Regions from separate parts of the Colwellia sp. SU-HH01217 genome, predicted to be linked through region 2. Evidence: predicted binding sites of a transcription regulator. Region 2 holds the regulator's gene; the other holds the start of a gene.
What was found. Region 2 encodes LexA, which represses DNA repair genes until DNA is damaged. Its sites were predicted from a motif close to TACTGTATNNNNATACAGTA; they were not measured.
Positions count from the first base shown of each region.

Region 1: the regulator LexA is predicted to act here: its motif matches at 2,500-2,519, upstream of recA (recombinase RecA).

Region 1 covers NZ_BAAJLX010000002.1:306,579-313,911, forward strand. Annotated here, with positions in the region: gene AC27G3_RS04530 (c-type cytochrome) at 1-49, opposite strand, end outside; gene AC27G3_RS04535 (AraC family transcriptional regulator) at 183-1,190, opposite strand; gene recA (recombinase RecA) at 1,413-2,450, opposite strand; gene mutS (DNA mismatch repair protein MutS) at 2,813-5,395, shown strand; gene rpoS (RNA polymerase sigma factor RpoS) at 5,471-6,412, opposite strand; gene AC27G3_RS04555 (peptidoglycan DD-metalloendopeptidase family protein) at 6,492-7,310, opposite strand.
Region 2 covers NZ_BAAJLX010000009.1:109,860-117,192, forward strand. Annotated here, with positions in the region: gene ctaD (cytochrome c oxidase subunit I) at 1-1,170, opposite strand, end outside; gene coxB (cytochrome c oxidase subunit II) at 1,183-2,661, opposite strand; gene lexA (transcriptional repressor LexA) at 3,367-3,981, opposite strand; gene AC27G3_RS12345 (hypothetical protein) at 4,141-4,977, opposite strand; gene AC27G3_RS12350 (hypothetical protein) at 5,076-5,273, shown strand; gene yghU (glutathione-dependent disulfide-bond oxidoreductase) at 5,256-6,128, opposite strand; gene yegD (molecular chaperone) at 6,382-7,333, shown strand, end outside.

The DNA of each region.
Region 1 (7,333 bases), on a different contig from region 2:
GTAAAAATAATCGTACCAGATAAGAATAAGAGAAATTAAATAACATCATTAAGCCTTGTAACAAACATAAATATTTATCAGCTAAATATAGAGTTGTTATTTTAAAAAAGCTTACGGATTACCAAAAAAAGCTGACGAATTCTAAAATTCATCAGCAATTATAGGATGTAACTAGGTGTGTTTTACAAAGTTTGCGCTAATATTCTTTTTCTATACTCGGTAGGTGTAGCATGGTGTGTACTTTTAAATACTTTATTAAAAGAGCTTAAACTTCTAAAGCCACTCTCTAACGCTAATGTTAATACAGGCACTCCACTGTATTCATGTTGGCCTAGTTTTTCTGTGACTTCTTTAATACGGTAATAGTTTAAAAAGTCATTAAAGTTACGATAATTTAATTCACCATTAATTAAATGACGTAATTTATATTCATGTATGCAAAGGTGTTTTGCTAAGCTAGAAATTGTCATGCCATCTTGTTGGTAAAGCTTATCTTCAACCATAGAAGCAATCACTTTGCTTAAGGCTTTTGATGGAGCTTTAACTTCTGCAACAGGTGTTACTTTTGTTTTTACCACTTCAAATAAACTTGCCTCACGTAAACGAAATAATAAAAAGTTTGTTCCTGCAATTAATATAGCTAAAAGAAGACTTTTCATTAAATCTAACCAAAGCCACTCTAGTGTCAAAATATCATTCATTACAATCACAAGAAAAAGATACATTGCTGAAAATGTGATAAAGCCGCCGCGAATGTAACGTCTGTCTTGTACTAAATCGTCACGCCACTGCTGAGCAGCAATCATTAGCGCATGAGCAATTAACACCAGCTCTAACAACATAGAGCTATATTTTACAAAACCATAAAACGCTTGATAATCGGATAATTGATACGACCATAACACTTGTGTAATTTCTTTAGTGAGTGGCACGAATAAAGTTAATGAAGCAATTATATATTGCCAACGTTTTAAAATAACGTGATCACCAAATACACTTAAACTCACTAACCAAAATAACCCCGGTAGTGCATTACCACCAATTAATTCAAACCAGTGCGCTAAAGAATCAACAGAACTAGGCGCGTATATTTCTCCAAGCAGATAACCACTACTGCTTATCATCAGTAAAATGTATAAACGAATAGATTGATTTTTATTCCATAGTGGCAGCAAAATAATGGTGCTCATTAACATTTGCGCTAAAACAAAATTATAAAAAAACAGTTGAAGAGATTGCATATAATGAGTTCTATAAGCCAGATAAATTAGAAAAAGGTTAATCAAAAAGAAAAAGTATGACTTTCAGTAGTCTAAACGCAATTTATCAAAATTGAAACTAGATAAATTTTAACTAAAAAAAAACGATAACCGTCGTTATCGTTTTTGTTTATTGATACTTATTGATTCAGACTACTCAGCTTCAGATTCAACCAATACTTCTTCTTTTTCAGCTGGTAAGGCTTTTGTTAATAGTAAGTCTCGTAATTTAGTATCAACATCTTTGGCCATTTCAGGATGCTCCTCTAAATACTTAGCGGCATTTGCTTTGCCTTGACCAATTCGCTCACCATTACAACTATACCAAGCGCCTGCTTTCTCAACAAAACCATTTTTAACGCCTAATTCAATTAACTCGCCTAAACTATTAATACCTTCACCATAAAGTATTTGAAATTCAGTTTGTTTAAACGGCGGCGCAATTTTATTTTTTACGACTTTAACCCGAGTTTCATTCCCGACAATTTCATCGCCGTTTTTAACCGCACCAATACGACGAATATCTAAACGTACAGAAGCATAAAATTTTAATGCATTACCACCAGTAGTTGTTTCAGGGCTGCCAAACATAACACCAATTTTCATACGAATTTGGTTAATAAAAATTAGCATAGTATTCGATTTTTTTAAGTTACTGGTTAATTTACGCATAGCTTGAGAAAGCATACGTGCTTGAAGGCCCATGTGAGAATCTCCCATGTCTCCCTCAATTTCAGCTTTAGGGGTTAAAGCAGCAACAGAATCGACAACAATAACGTCGATGGCACCAGAGCGCGTTAACATATCAACAATTTCTAAAGCTTGTTCACCAGTGTCTGGTTGTGAAATTAACAAGTCATTAATATTCACACCTAATTTTTCAGCATAAATTGGATCAAGTGCATGCTCTGCATCAATAAAAGCACAAACTTTACCTTTACGTTGAGCCTCTGCGATTACTTCTAGTGTCAGGGTTGTTTTACCACTTGACTCTGGTCCATAAATTTCAACCACACGGCCTAAAGGTAAACCTCCAGCACCTAGCGCAATATCTAATCCTAACGAACCTGTAGAAATAGTTTCTACATCCATCGTATTATTATCGCCAAGCTTCATAATAGATCCTTTACCAAATTGTCTTTCAATTTGGCCTAAGGCTGCTGCTAATGCTTTTTCTTTATCGTCTTTCATATTTTGCTCCGCTGATAACTTCTGGAATTTCGTTTTGATGAAGCAAGTATACTGTATGGTCGTACAGTATCAAGTTTTTTTACAATTTATTTTTTTATTAAGTAAAATAATAAAAACCTATACTTTTAACTTATTGATATAAATAAATTATATCATCCTTAATAACTTTTTAGAAAAACCAACAAAAAAGTTACTAAATCATATACTGCTGATATTACAGTAACCTGTACAGTTGTTTTCAACATGATTGTACCGCGCGCAAAATCCTTTTTAATTAACAAAATAATTAAGATCTCTCCTCAAGCTTTATGTCATAATCTACAGCTTCAATTTTACATGACCATACGAATAAAAAGATTTAAATGACAACATCACCGCAAGATTTAAGTTCTCACACCCCTATGATGCGTCAGTATCTAACCATTAAAGCTGAATTTCCTAATATTTTAATTTTTTATCGTATGGGGGATTTTTATGAATTATTCTTTGATGACGCTAAAAAAGCTGCTGATTTACTAGATATATCGTTAACAGCACGAGGTAAAACAGGCGGTAATGCTATTCCTATGGCTGGTGTTCCTTATCACTCTGTTGATACCTATTTAGCTAAATTGGTTAAATTAGGTGAGTCGGTCGCTATTTGTGAACAAATCGGCGATCCTGCCACAAGTAAAGGCCCTGTTGAGCGAAAAGTTGTTAGAGTAGTCACTCCCGGTACCGTTAGTGACGAAGCCTTACTTGTCGATAAGCAAGACAATTTAATCGTTGCTATTTTTGAATCGCCAGCAACTTTAACTAAGAATATTTTTGGTTTAGCTTATCTCGATATGACTAGCGGCCGTTTTGTATTAACTGAGCCACAAAGCCAAGAACAGTTACTCGCCGAATTGCAGCGACTTACCCCAGCTGAGCTTCTCTACCCAGAATCATTTAAACAGTTTACTTTAATTGAGAGTTACAAAGGTTTACGTCGCCGCCCAGACTGGGAATTTGATTTAGATACGGCAAACAGTTTATTAAATCAACAATTTGGCACTAAAGAACTTACCGGGTTTGGTGTAAATGATAAGACATTAGGTTTGTCTGCCGCCGGCTGTTTATTTCAATACGTAAAAGAATGTCAACGTAGTTCATTACCGCATATTAGAAATATTGTTTGTGAATCTTCTGCTACTGGCGTTATTTTAGATGCTGCAACTCGACGAAACCTTGAGTTAACGACGAACTTACATGGCGGTACTGAGAATACCTTAGCATCAGTTCTAGATAAATCAGCCACCCCCATGGGATCTCGTTTATTAAAACGTTGGATTCATTTCCCACTAAGGGATATTGATGTTTTAACAAACCGGCACAGTGCAATTAGTGATATTTTAGCGGCTGATCAACATGTTGATTTACACAATCTATTGAAACAATTAGGTGATATAGAGCGTATAGTTTCGCGCATTGCGCTTCGCTCTGCTCGCCCTCGTGACTTTGCCCGCCTGAGAAATGCTTTAATACTGCTTCCTGAGTTACAAGAAAATTTGCAGGTGTTTACTACGGGGTATCTACCTACACTAGCAAAGAGCAGCTTACCAATTTCGAGTATTCAACAATTACTTGAGCAGGCACTGGTTGAGAACCCACCAGTGTTGATACGCGATGGCGGCGTTATAGCGCCAGGTTATCATGACGAACTCGACGTACTTCGCGATTTGAGCGATGGTGCTACCGACTTTTTAGCTCAACTTGAAGCAAAAGAGAAACAGCGTACAGGTATTCAATCATTAAAAGTGGGTTACAATAAAGTTCATGGTTTCTTTATAGAAATAAGTCGCAGTGCTGCTAGTGAAGTGCCCGACGATTATATACGCCGACAAACGCTAAAAAATAATGAACGCTTTATTACTGAAGAATTGAAACAGCACGAAGTGACGGTGTTAAATGCACAAAGTAAATTTTTAGCATTAGAAAAACGTTTATATGATCAATTATTTGATCAAGTACTCCCTGAGCTTGAGAGGTTACAACGATTAGCTCAGGCAATTGCCGAATTAGATGTACTAAATACTTTTGCCCAACGAAGCGAAGCGCTCAATTATGCCAAGCCTACTTTATCGAAAGCGCCAGGTATTAATATAGAAGCAGGCCGCCATCCGGTTGTAGAGCAAATGACTCAAGATGCCTTTATCGCTAACCCTGTGGTATTAACGCCTCAACGAAAGATGTTAATCATCACAGGACCTAACATGGGGGGTAAATCAACCTATATGCGACAAACGGCATTAATTGTACTTTTAGCACATATTGGTTGCTTTGTTCCGGCAAGTGCTGCGAATATTGGCATGGTTGATCGTATATTTACACGCATCGGAGCATCTGATGATCTTGCAAGTGGTCGTTCTACCTTTATGGTTGAAATGACGGAAACTGCAAATATTTTGCATAACGCCACAGAAAAAAGTTTAGTACTGCTTGATGAAATTGGTCGTGGTACAAGCACCTACGATGGTTTGTCTTTAGCTTGGGCATGTGCAGAAATGTTAGCGATACAAACTAAAGCTTTTACATTATTTGCTAGTCATTACTTCGAGTTAACACAGTTGGCAGGGCAAATAGATGGCGTTGCCAATGTCCATCTTGATGCTGTTGAACACAATGACAACATTATTTTTATGCATGCGGTTCAAGAGGGAGCTGCGAGTAAGAGCTTTGGTTTGCAAGTGGCTCAACTAGCCGGTGTCCCTAAGAAAGTGATCCAACGCGCTAAACAGCGCTTAAGTGAATTAGAGAGTAATCAAACACCTTCTGTTTTACCCAATGATGAGAGTTTATTTGAGCAGTTGTCTTTAGTCGATCAAACACATCCAATAGTTGACGCGATTCAAGACTTAGATATTAACGAATTAAGTCCAAAACAAGCACTCGATTTATTGTTTCAACTGAAAGAGCAATTATAAGCCACTGTAATTACAATTATTTACGCATACATAAAAAAGCCAGCAAATATGCTGGCTTTAATTTAACAGTTGTTATTAGGCTTGAAAAATCGCTTCAATGGAGAGATTTTGTTGACTCAAAATATCACGTAAACGTTTTAAAGCTTCGACTTGGATTTGACGTACTCGTTCTCGAGTTAAGCCAATTTCTCTACCGACATCTTCTAAGGTCGCCGCTTCATAACCCATCAAACCAAATCGTCTCGCAAGTACTTCTCTTTGCTTGGTATTTAGCTCATTTAACCAATGAATAATATTATGACTCATATCCGCAGACTGTAAATCGCCTTCTGGACCACTATTTTTTTCATCAGGGATAACATCTAATAAAGCTTTATCTGAATCGCCACCAAACGGGGTATCTACAGAAGTAATACGCTCGTTGAGTTTAAGCATTTTTGCTACGTCAGCCACTGGCTTATCAAGTGCTTGAGCAATATCTTCTGCGGTTGGCTCATGATCCAGCTTTTGTACTAATTCTTTTGAGGTGCGTAAATAGATGTTAAGTTCTTTTACAACATGAATAGGTAATCGAATAGTACGGGTTTGATTCATAATGGCACGTTCAATGGTTTGACGTATCCACCATGTGGCATAAGTTGAAAACCTGAAACCACGCTCAGGATCAAATTTTTCAACGGCTCGAATGAGCCCTAAGTTACCTTCTTCAATTAAATCTAATAAGGGTAAGCCACGATTATTATATCGACGGGCTATTTTGACAACTAAACGTAAATTACTTTCAATCATACGTTTTCGTGAAGGTTCATCACCTTTAAGTGATAAACGCGAAAAATATACTTCTTCTTCTGCTGTTAATAATGGAGAAAAGCCGATCTCACCTAAATAAATCTGTGTTGGATCCAAACTAGATGACGAAACTCTCTCTTTAGTTTTTGTAGACACTTCCTTGGTCCTTTTATTATCTGCTTGTGAAACTGCATTTTTTTCTTTTTGTTCTTTCGTTGTTACGCCCATACTATATCTCCCAATAAAGTAGCAAAGCTAATAATTAGATTAAATATTCACGGTAACTCCATCTTTTTAGTTATAAGTATTATTTAGGTAAGTACTTCATAGGGTTAACAGATTTTCCTCGAAAGCGAACTTCAAAATGAAGCATGACTCTTTTCGCGTCTGTGTCACCCATTCTTGCAATAACATCGCCAACCTTTACCTGTTGTTTTTCTTTAACCAGTATTTTATCGTTATGTGCATAAGCGCTAAGGTAATCGTCATTGTGTTTAACAATAATTAATTTTCCATAACCGCTTAATGCACTTCCCGCATAAACTACTTTACCATCGGCTGCCGCTTTAACTTTATTGCCTCGCCGACCTGCGATATCAATGCCTTTATTACCATGTTGTGCCGTAGAAAATCGAGCTATCACTTTTCCATTAGCTGGCCACTGCCATTCTCTTATTTTTGCTGAGAAGGTTGAACCTTGTGAAGTGGCTTTTTCGCTTACTTTTTGCTCACTTACATTTTTACCATACTCCTGCTTTTTATTCGGTGCAACAGTTTTTTTTATGGTTTTTTGAACGTTTTTGCTAGAGCTTTTATTCGAGTTTTTTGCATAACTCTTATTACTACTAGCTTGGGAGGGTTTTAATGATTTTTTTTCAGAAACAATTAATTTTTGCCCCGGAAAAATTTTATAAGGAGACGAAATTTTATTCAGCTTTGCTAACTGTCTAACATCTGAATTTGCACGCCATGCAATAGAGTATAAAGTTTCTCCCGGTTTAACGGTGTAATAGGTAGAACTGATGCTATTTTTAACACGATCTTTAAGAGGAGTTGTACTATAAGCATTGACGACGGGAGCGGGTGTTTCTCTAGTTGAACAACCAGACAGTAAGAAAAAGGCCATAGCAATGAATGCCCAATAACAGT
Region 2 (7,333 bases):
ATACTGAAAATCAACCGGTGTTAATGCCAACATTAACCCTGAAAAACCACCAATGGTAAACAAAATTACAAAGGCAATAGAAAACAACATAGGTGTTTCAAATGTCATTGAACCTCGCCACATGGTTGCAACCCAGTTAAAGACTTTTACTCCTGTAGGTACAGCAATTAGCATGGTGCAATACATGAAGAACAGTTCACCAAATAATGGCATACCCGTGGTAAACATGTGATGCGCCCAAACGATAAATGACAACAATGCGATAGAGGCTGTTGCATAAACCATTGAGCTATAACCAAATAACTTCTTACGAGCAAAAGTAGGAATAGTCGTAGATACAATGCCAAAGGCAGGCAATATCATGATGTAAACCTCAGGGTGCCCAAAGAACCAGAAAATATGCTGGAACATAACGGGATCACCACCACCTGCAGCATTAAAAAAGCTCGTACCAAAATACGTGTCTGTTAATACCATAGTGACTACACCAGCGAGTACCGGCATCACCGCTATTAATAGATAAGCGGTAATAAAGAAGGTCCATACGAACAATGGCATTTTCATGTAAGTCATACCTGGAGCACGCATATTCATAATGGTCACTACGATATTAATCGCGCCCATTATTGAAGATATACCCATAATATGAACAGCAAAAACAAAGAATGCCGTACTACCATTTGAATAAGTCGTTGATAACGGCGCGTAGAAAGTCCAACCAAAGTTAGGCGCTCCGCTTTCCATAAAAAATGAACTTAATAAAATGGCAAAAGCGAATGGTAAAATCCAAAAACTCCAGTTATTCATTCTTGGTAATGCCATATCTGGAGCACCGATCATCATAGGTAACATCCAATTAGCAAAACCAACAAAGCCCGGCATTATGGCACCAAACACCATAATCAACCCATGAACTGTTGTTAATTGATTAAAAAAATCAGGCTCTACAATTTGTAACCCCGGCTGAAATAACTCAGCTCGGATCACCATGGCTAAGGCGCCACCTGTAAGTAACATGATAAAAGAGAACCATAAATACAATGTGCCTATATCTTTATGGTTCGTTGTATATAACCAGCGTTTTATGCCAGTCATTTTACCGTGGTCATGAGAATCGTCATGATGGTCACCGCCATGCGAATCTTGATCATTTAAAACGTCTGTAGTCATTTAAATAACTCCTTATTTCGCACTTGCGGCAGCAACATCTGCAGCTTGAATTAAATCGCCAGTTTTATTACCCCAAGCATTTCGCTCGAAGGTAACAACCGCAGCAATTTCTGTCTTTGATAATTGAGATGAAAATGCTGCCATTGCTGGATTTTTAGCACTTCCATTAATCACCATGTCTAAGTGCTTAGCTACATCACCCGTTGCAATAACACCACCATCAAGTGCAGGGAATGCAGGCGGTAAGCCTTTCCCGTTTGGTTGATGACATGCAACACACGCCTTGTTATACACCTCTTCACCCATGGTCATCATTTCAGCCATTGAATAGGTTTTTGATAAATCTTCAGCTGGTTCGGCAATCGCTTCTTCAACTACCGCTTTTGCTTCTTCAACTGGTGCTGCCTTAACTGAGTCTCCCCCAGATACTGCTTTAACATCTGAAGCTTGTACAGCATCACCCGTATTATTACCCCACGCATTACGCTCGTAAGTTACTACAGCAGCAATTTCTTTTAAGCTAAGCTGTTTGCCATAGCCTTGCATACCCGTACCAGCGCGGCCATTGAAGACAATATTAATATGTTCATCAATTGAACCTTGAGTAACAATAGGGCTATCTTTTAATGCAGGAAATGCAGGTGGTAAACCTAAGCCAGAAGGCTGATGACATGCAGCACAGTGTGCAGTGTAAGTTGTTTCACCCAGCGCCATTAAGTCATCCATAGAAGCAGATGCATTAAGTGATGCTTGTTCAGCTTGCGCGGCATTGGCTGCTAATTGATGTTGTTCGTCTAACCACTTAGCGTAATTAGCTTCAGTCTTCGCAATAACGACAATGGGCATAAAGCCATGATCTTTACCACAAAGCTCTGCACATTGGCCACGATATACACCAGGTTTATCTACAATCGCCCAAGCTTCATTAATAAATCCAGGATTAGCATCTTGTTTTACTGCAAAAGCAGGCACCCACCAAGAATGAATAACATCGTCTGAAGTAATTAGAAAACGTATTTTCTTATTGATAGGCACAACCAGTGCTTTATCTACTTCGAGTAAATAATGCTCGCCTTTTTGAGTACCAGCACCATTTTTGTTTTCATATTGATCGCGAGGCGTAGATAAAACTGAATAAAACTCTAAGTCTTGATCGAAATATTTATAATGCCACTTCCACTGAGAGCCAGTGACTTGAATAGTCACATCAGAGTCATCGTTATTTTCCATCTCAATAAGCGTGCTAGTGGCAGGAACTGCCATAGCAATAAGAATAACAATGGGGATTGCTGTCCATAAAATTTCGACAGTGGTGCTTTCATGAAAGTCTGCAGCTTTATGACCCTTTGACTTTCGATGAAAAGCCATAGACCAGAACATCGCGCCAAAAACAACCACACCAATTGCAGTACATATCCAAAGGGCTAACATATGAAGATCGTAAACTTCTTCACTGATCTTAGTCACACCTTTGGTTAAATTTAAACTCATATCGGCCCAAGCTGAACTGGTAAATAAACTTCCCAGCAACAGCCAACCTAGGTTACCTCTCTTCACTCGACATCCCCTCTTCCTCTTGAAGTAGAAAACAAAACGAGGTCACAGTGTAAATCCGAACTCACTGGATCAAATGTTTTGCCACTTGTTATTGTTATTTTAGCTAAATCAGTGTGACGAAAAAACAAACAGAAATCTTCACACTTTTATTATTATTTTTCGTGCTATTTTTGTACGGTTTCTAATCTAGAATCACTTAAAATTTGATCTAGGTCAATCCATAATTTGAAGAGAAAAGAAATAAACTTTAATAAATTCAATTGAGTATTAACTCTAAAAAGAATGAAAAGCTATACACACAAGGGCTGTGCGTTTTTTGTTCAGTAGAAATTAAAATAATTTAAGAGAAGAATAAAACAACAGTTAGCGGTTGTTTTTTATACAGAAATATAACTTAACCTAAGTTCGGCTTAACAAATACTTCTCTAGCAGCTATTGACGCGAAATTTGTCTTGAATTAAGAAAAATTATCAAGCTAGAGGGGAGTAAAATAATTATTTACCTACTTTTCAAATTGTTAACTATATTTTAAACCGAGTTTAGGAACATAGTATAAGACGTGAAATCACCATTGGTTTTTACGCCTAGGTAATTTCACAACGAATAAAGGATTATATTTCATGAAAAACAGTAGATCACTTACATCCAGTCTGCCGCACGAATTACCCCAACAGCTAATCCTTCAATATTAAAATGCTGACTAGTTAAGTCCACTTCAATTGGCGAGAAATCTTCGTTTTCAGCGTGTAGGTAAACCACATTGCCTTCGCGTTTAAAACGTTTCACCGTCACATCTTCTTCAACGCGTGCTACTACTACTTGTCCTTGTTGTACATCAGTTGTTTGATGAACCGCCAGCAAATCACCATCTAAAATACCAATATCTTTCATACTATCGCCGTTAACACGCAATAAGTAATCTGCTGCAGGATGGAATAAGCTGCCATCGATCTTGTAGTGCTCTTCTACATGTTCTTGTGCAAGGATAGGTTCACCCGCGGCAACACGGCCAACAAGCGGCAAACCTTCTTGTTCAGCAAATTCTTCAGCCAACCGTATACCTCGAGAAGTGCCCGCCAACATTTCTATGTAGCCTTTTTTGGCTAAGGCTTTTAAATGCTCTTCCGCAGCATTCGCAGATTTAAAGCCAAAATGGACAGCGATTTCAGCACGGGTAGGAGGCATGCTCGTTGCTGAGATGTTTTCCTTAATAAAATCGAAAATTTGCTGTTGTCTGGGGGTTAAAGGGCGCATAACGGTCCTGTATTATTTATCGACAAATACTGTCAGTATATACAGGCTGTAAATAATGGCAAGTGTTTTGTTTTTTGTGGGTATTTGCGTCACTACTGTATGTTGTAGTAAGTAATATAAAAAATAATATGTAAACTCTGTTTATAAAAAATCCTTTTTTTATAAATTTATAGTATTACAAAAAATTATAGTTTTTTCATTTCCAACTAATGGTGGTCTAGGCAATTCAATATATTTCCCTAGACCAATTTCAGCTCTGTCATCAACCCATTTTTGAGATAACTGTTCAAACAACTCTGACAGCTCATTTTTATTTATATTTTTCAATGTGTTAATTTGTTTCTCTGCAGTATTATTTTCAAATATAGCTATATTGGGGCTTACTTTATAATAAAGTGCTTTATACAAAGTGTACTTAATTTTGAGTTCATCATTGAAGGTTTTGCCAAGATCATCTTCCAGTTTATATGTGTTAGCCAGCTCAAGAATTGATATTAAAACACCGTTTAAAGCCGCTTCCCATAACCAAAAACGAGCTTTCTTAAGTATAGATATATCTAATTCTTTATGTGTGTCATTAAAATCTCTAAGAGATAGAGAAGGATTATAAAATGAACTTCGATGAGAAAACCATTGATAGTTCATTCCTAAAACAAACATCGCTTGTGCATTCCCACTATTGGATTCTCTAATTAATTCGTCTTCACTCAAGAAAGTCAAACTCTGATCTACAGCATTTGCAATAAGTAAATTTTCATTAATATAAGCATTTCCTTCAATCACTTCTTCCAGATTCTTATATTCTTCAATTGTTAAGCATTGGCTATTATTTTTATCTGTAATTGAGATGTTGGATGCAATCGTATTATCTTTATTAACTTGTTCTGATTCATATTCGCTGAATAGGATATTTGGTGTTTCTGTTGAAGTGCTTGAAATATAATTATATAAAAAATACGAAGTAACTATAATTACAATTGAAGTCCATTTTAGCATACTAATTTTTTCCATTTACAAAAAACGAAAAACTAACATTCCCTCTTCAGTTTTACAATTTATTAACTATAACTGTAAAACTGAAGAAGGCAGATAGTATGACGTCGTTTATTGCACAGAATTACTTAAATCGACAATTTAATCCTGATTATATAAATACTTCGTGGTCAGACGATATTACCTATATCCGTACACTGCAAGGTCGGTTGTTTTTAGCGAACATTATGAGCTTATACTCACGTAAAGTGATCAGTTGCGCGTTAAGTTACACCCTAGTTTTATTTTGTATCAACTAATTTATCCTGTGTTTTTAACTCAAAATCACTGGCGTTATGGCGCTCATGTAATTGTTCGTTTAGCTCTCCCCATGTACGATTTACCATAACCCCACGCTTAACGGCTGCTCGTTCGCCAACTGCTTTTGTCCAACGCACTAAGTTTTTATAAGTGTGTGTTTGTAAAAATTCTGCTGCTTCATACACTTTGTTTTCAACCAATGCACCATACCAAGGCCAAATGGCCATATCTGCAATAGTGTATTGATCACCGCACATATATTTATTATTCGCTAAGTGTCTGTCGAGAACGTCGAGTTGTCGTTTAACTTCCATAGTAAATCGTTCAATTGGATATTCATATTTCTCTGGTGCGTAGGCATAAAAATGGCCGAAACCACCACCTAAATATGGTCCACTCCCCACCTGCCAAAATAACCAAGATAAGCATTGTGCTTTCAGATCTTGCGCTTTAGGAATAAATGCATCAAATTTTTCTGCTAAGTACAACAAGATTGCACCAGACTCAAAAATAGGTAAATGACTCCCCTCATTGGTGTCAACTAACGCGGGAATTTTAGAGTTTGGATTTACCTGAACAAACCCTGAACCAAATTGATCACCTTCCATAATATTTATCAAATGTGCGTCATATTCTGCACCATTAACACCTGCGGCTAATAATTCTTCTAATAAAATAGTCACCTTAACCCCATTAGGTGTTGCTAATGAGTACAGTTGTAAAGGATGCTTTCCTACAGGCAACTCCTTTTGGCGTGTTGCCCCAGCGACAGGACGATTAATACTGGCGAATTTACCGCCACTTTCATTATTCCATTGCCAAATTTTAGGCGGAGTGTAACTTGATTCAGACATTTAATTTCCTTACTATTTTTGATGAATTTACTCACACATGAGTTGTGCGCGATTAAGTCGTTTTAATTTTTATCTAACCATTAACCTAACACTAACCTATAAATTAGTAACAAAGGTTTTGAAAGTAGACAGCACTGAGGGATATTTCATTTCATTTAAGATCCCTCCTCGTTGACTGAAACCATACTTAACTTGCGCCTTGTGTTTCAAGCAAGTATCCTACGCGGCCTTTTTCATTAATGTGGTGTCAATTATGATTGGCTTTGATTATGGCACATCAAATTGTGCTGTCGGTGTTATGGCTAATGGCCAACCTGAACTTATCTCCTTAACGGACACCAGCCGTTTTATCTCTTCTACTTTATATGCGCCAAGTCGTGACATCATCAGCCATTGGTTGTATCAAAACCTGCCTAAAGAAGCACAAGAAGAGTTTAAAAATCAACGTTTAGTGCCATTGAGAAAAGGACAAAACGTTGCAAGAGAGCTACAACTTGACGGCATTTCAACTGAATTATATTTTGGCCAAACAGCACTTAACGCTTACCTTGCAGAGCCTGATGAAGGCTATTATATAAAATCACCCAAATCTTTTTTAGGAGCAAGTGGGTTACTTCCCCAACAAATTAATCTGTTTGAAGATATCGTCGCTGCCATGATGCACAACATCAAGCAACTTACTCAAGCCAAACTCGGCCGAGAAGTTAGTCAAACCGTTATCGGCCGCCCTATTAATTTTCAAGGATTAAAAGGTGAGCAAAGTAATCAACAAGCACTCACTGTTTTAACCAATGCAGCTAAACGTGTTGGCTTTAACGATGTTGAGTTTCAATACGAACCAGTAGCTGCTGGGTTTGAATTTGAAAGTACCTTAACCAAAGAAACCAAAGTGCTTGTCGTTGATATTGGCGGCGGTACAACCGATTGTTCCATGTTATTAATGGGTCCTGCTTTTAGTGAATTAACCGATCGCTCTAATCATTTATTAGGACACAGCGGAATCCGCATTGGCGGTAACGATTTTGACATACAACTAGCGTTAAAAGGATTAATGCCAAGTTTTGGCTTAAACAGTTTGCTTAAAAGTAATAAACCAGTGCCAAGTAACAGCTTTTGGCAAGCCATGGCAATTAACAACATTAATGAACAAACCGAGTTTTATAGCCAACAAAATCTACGTTACCTTGAACAATTACAACGTGATG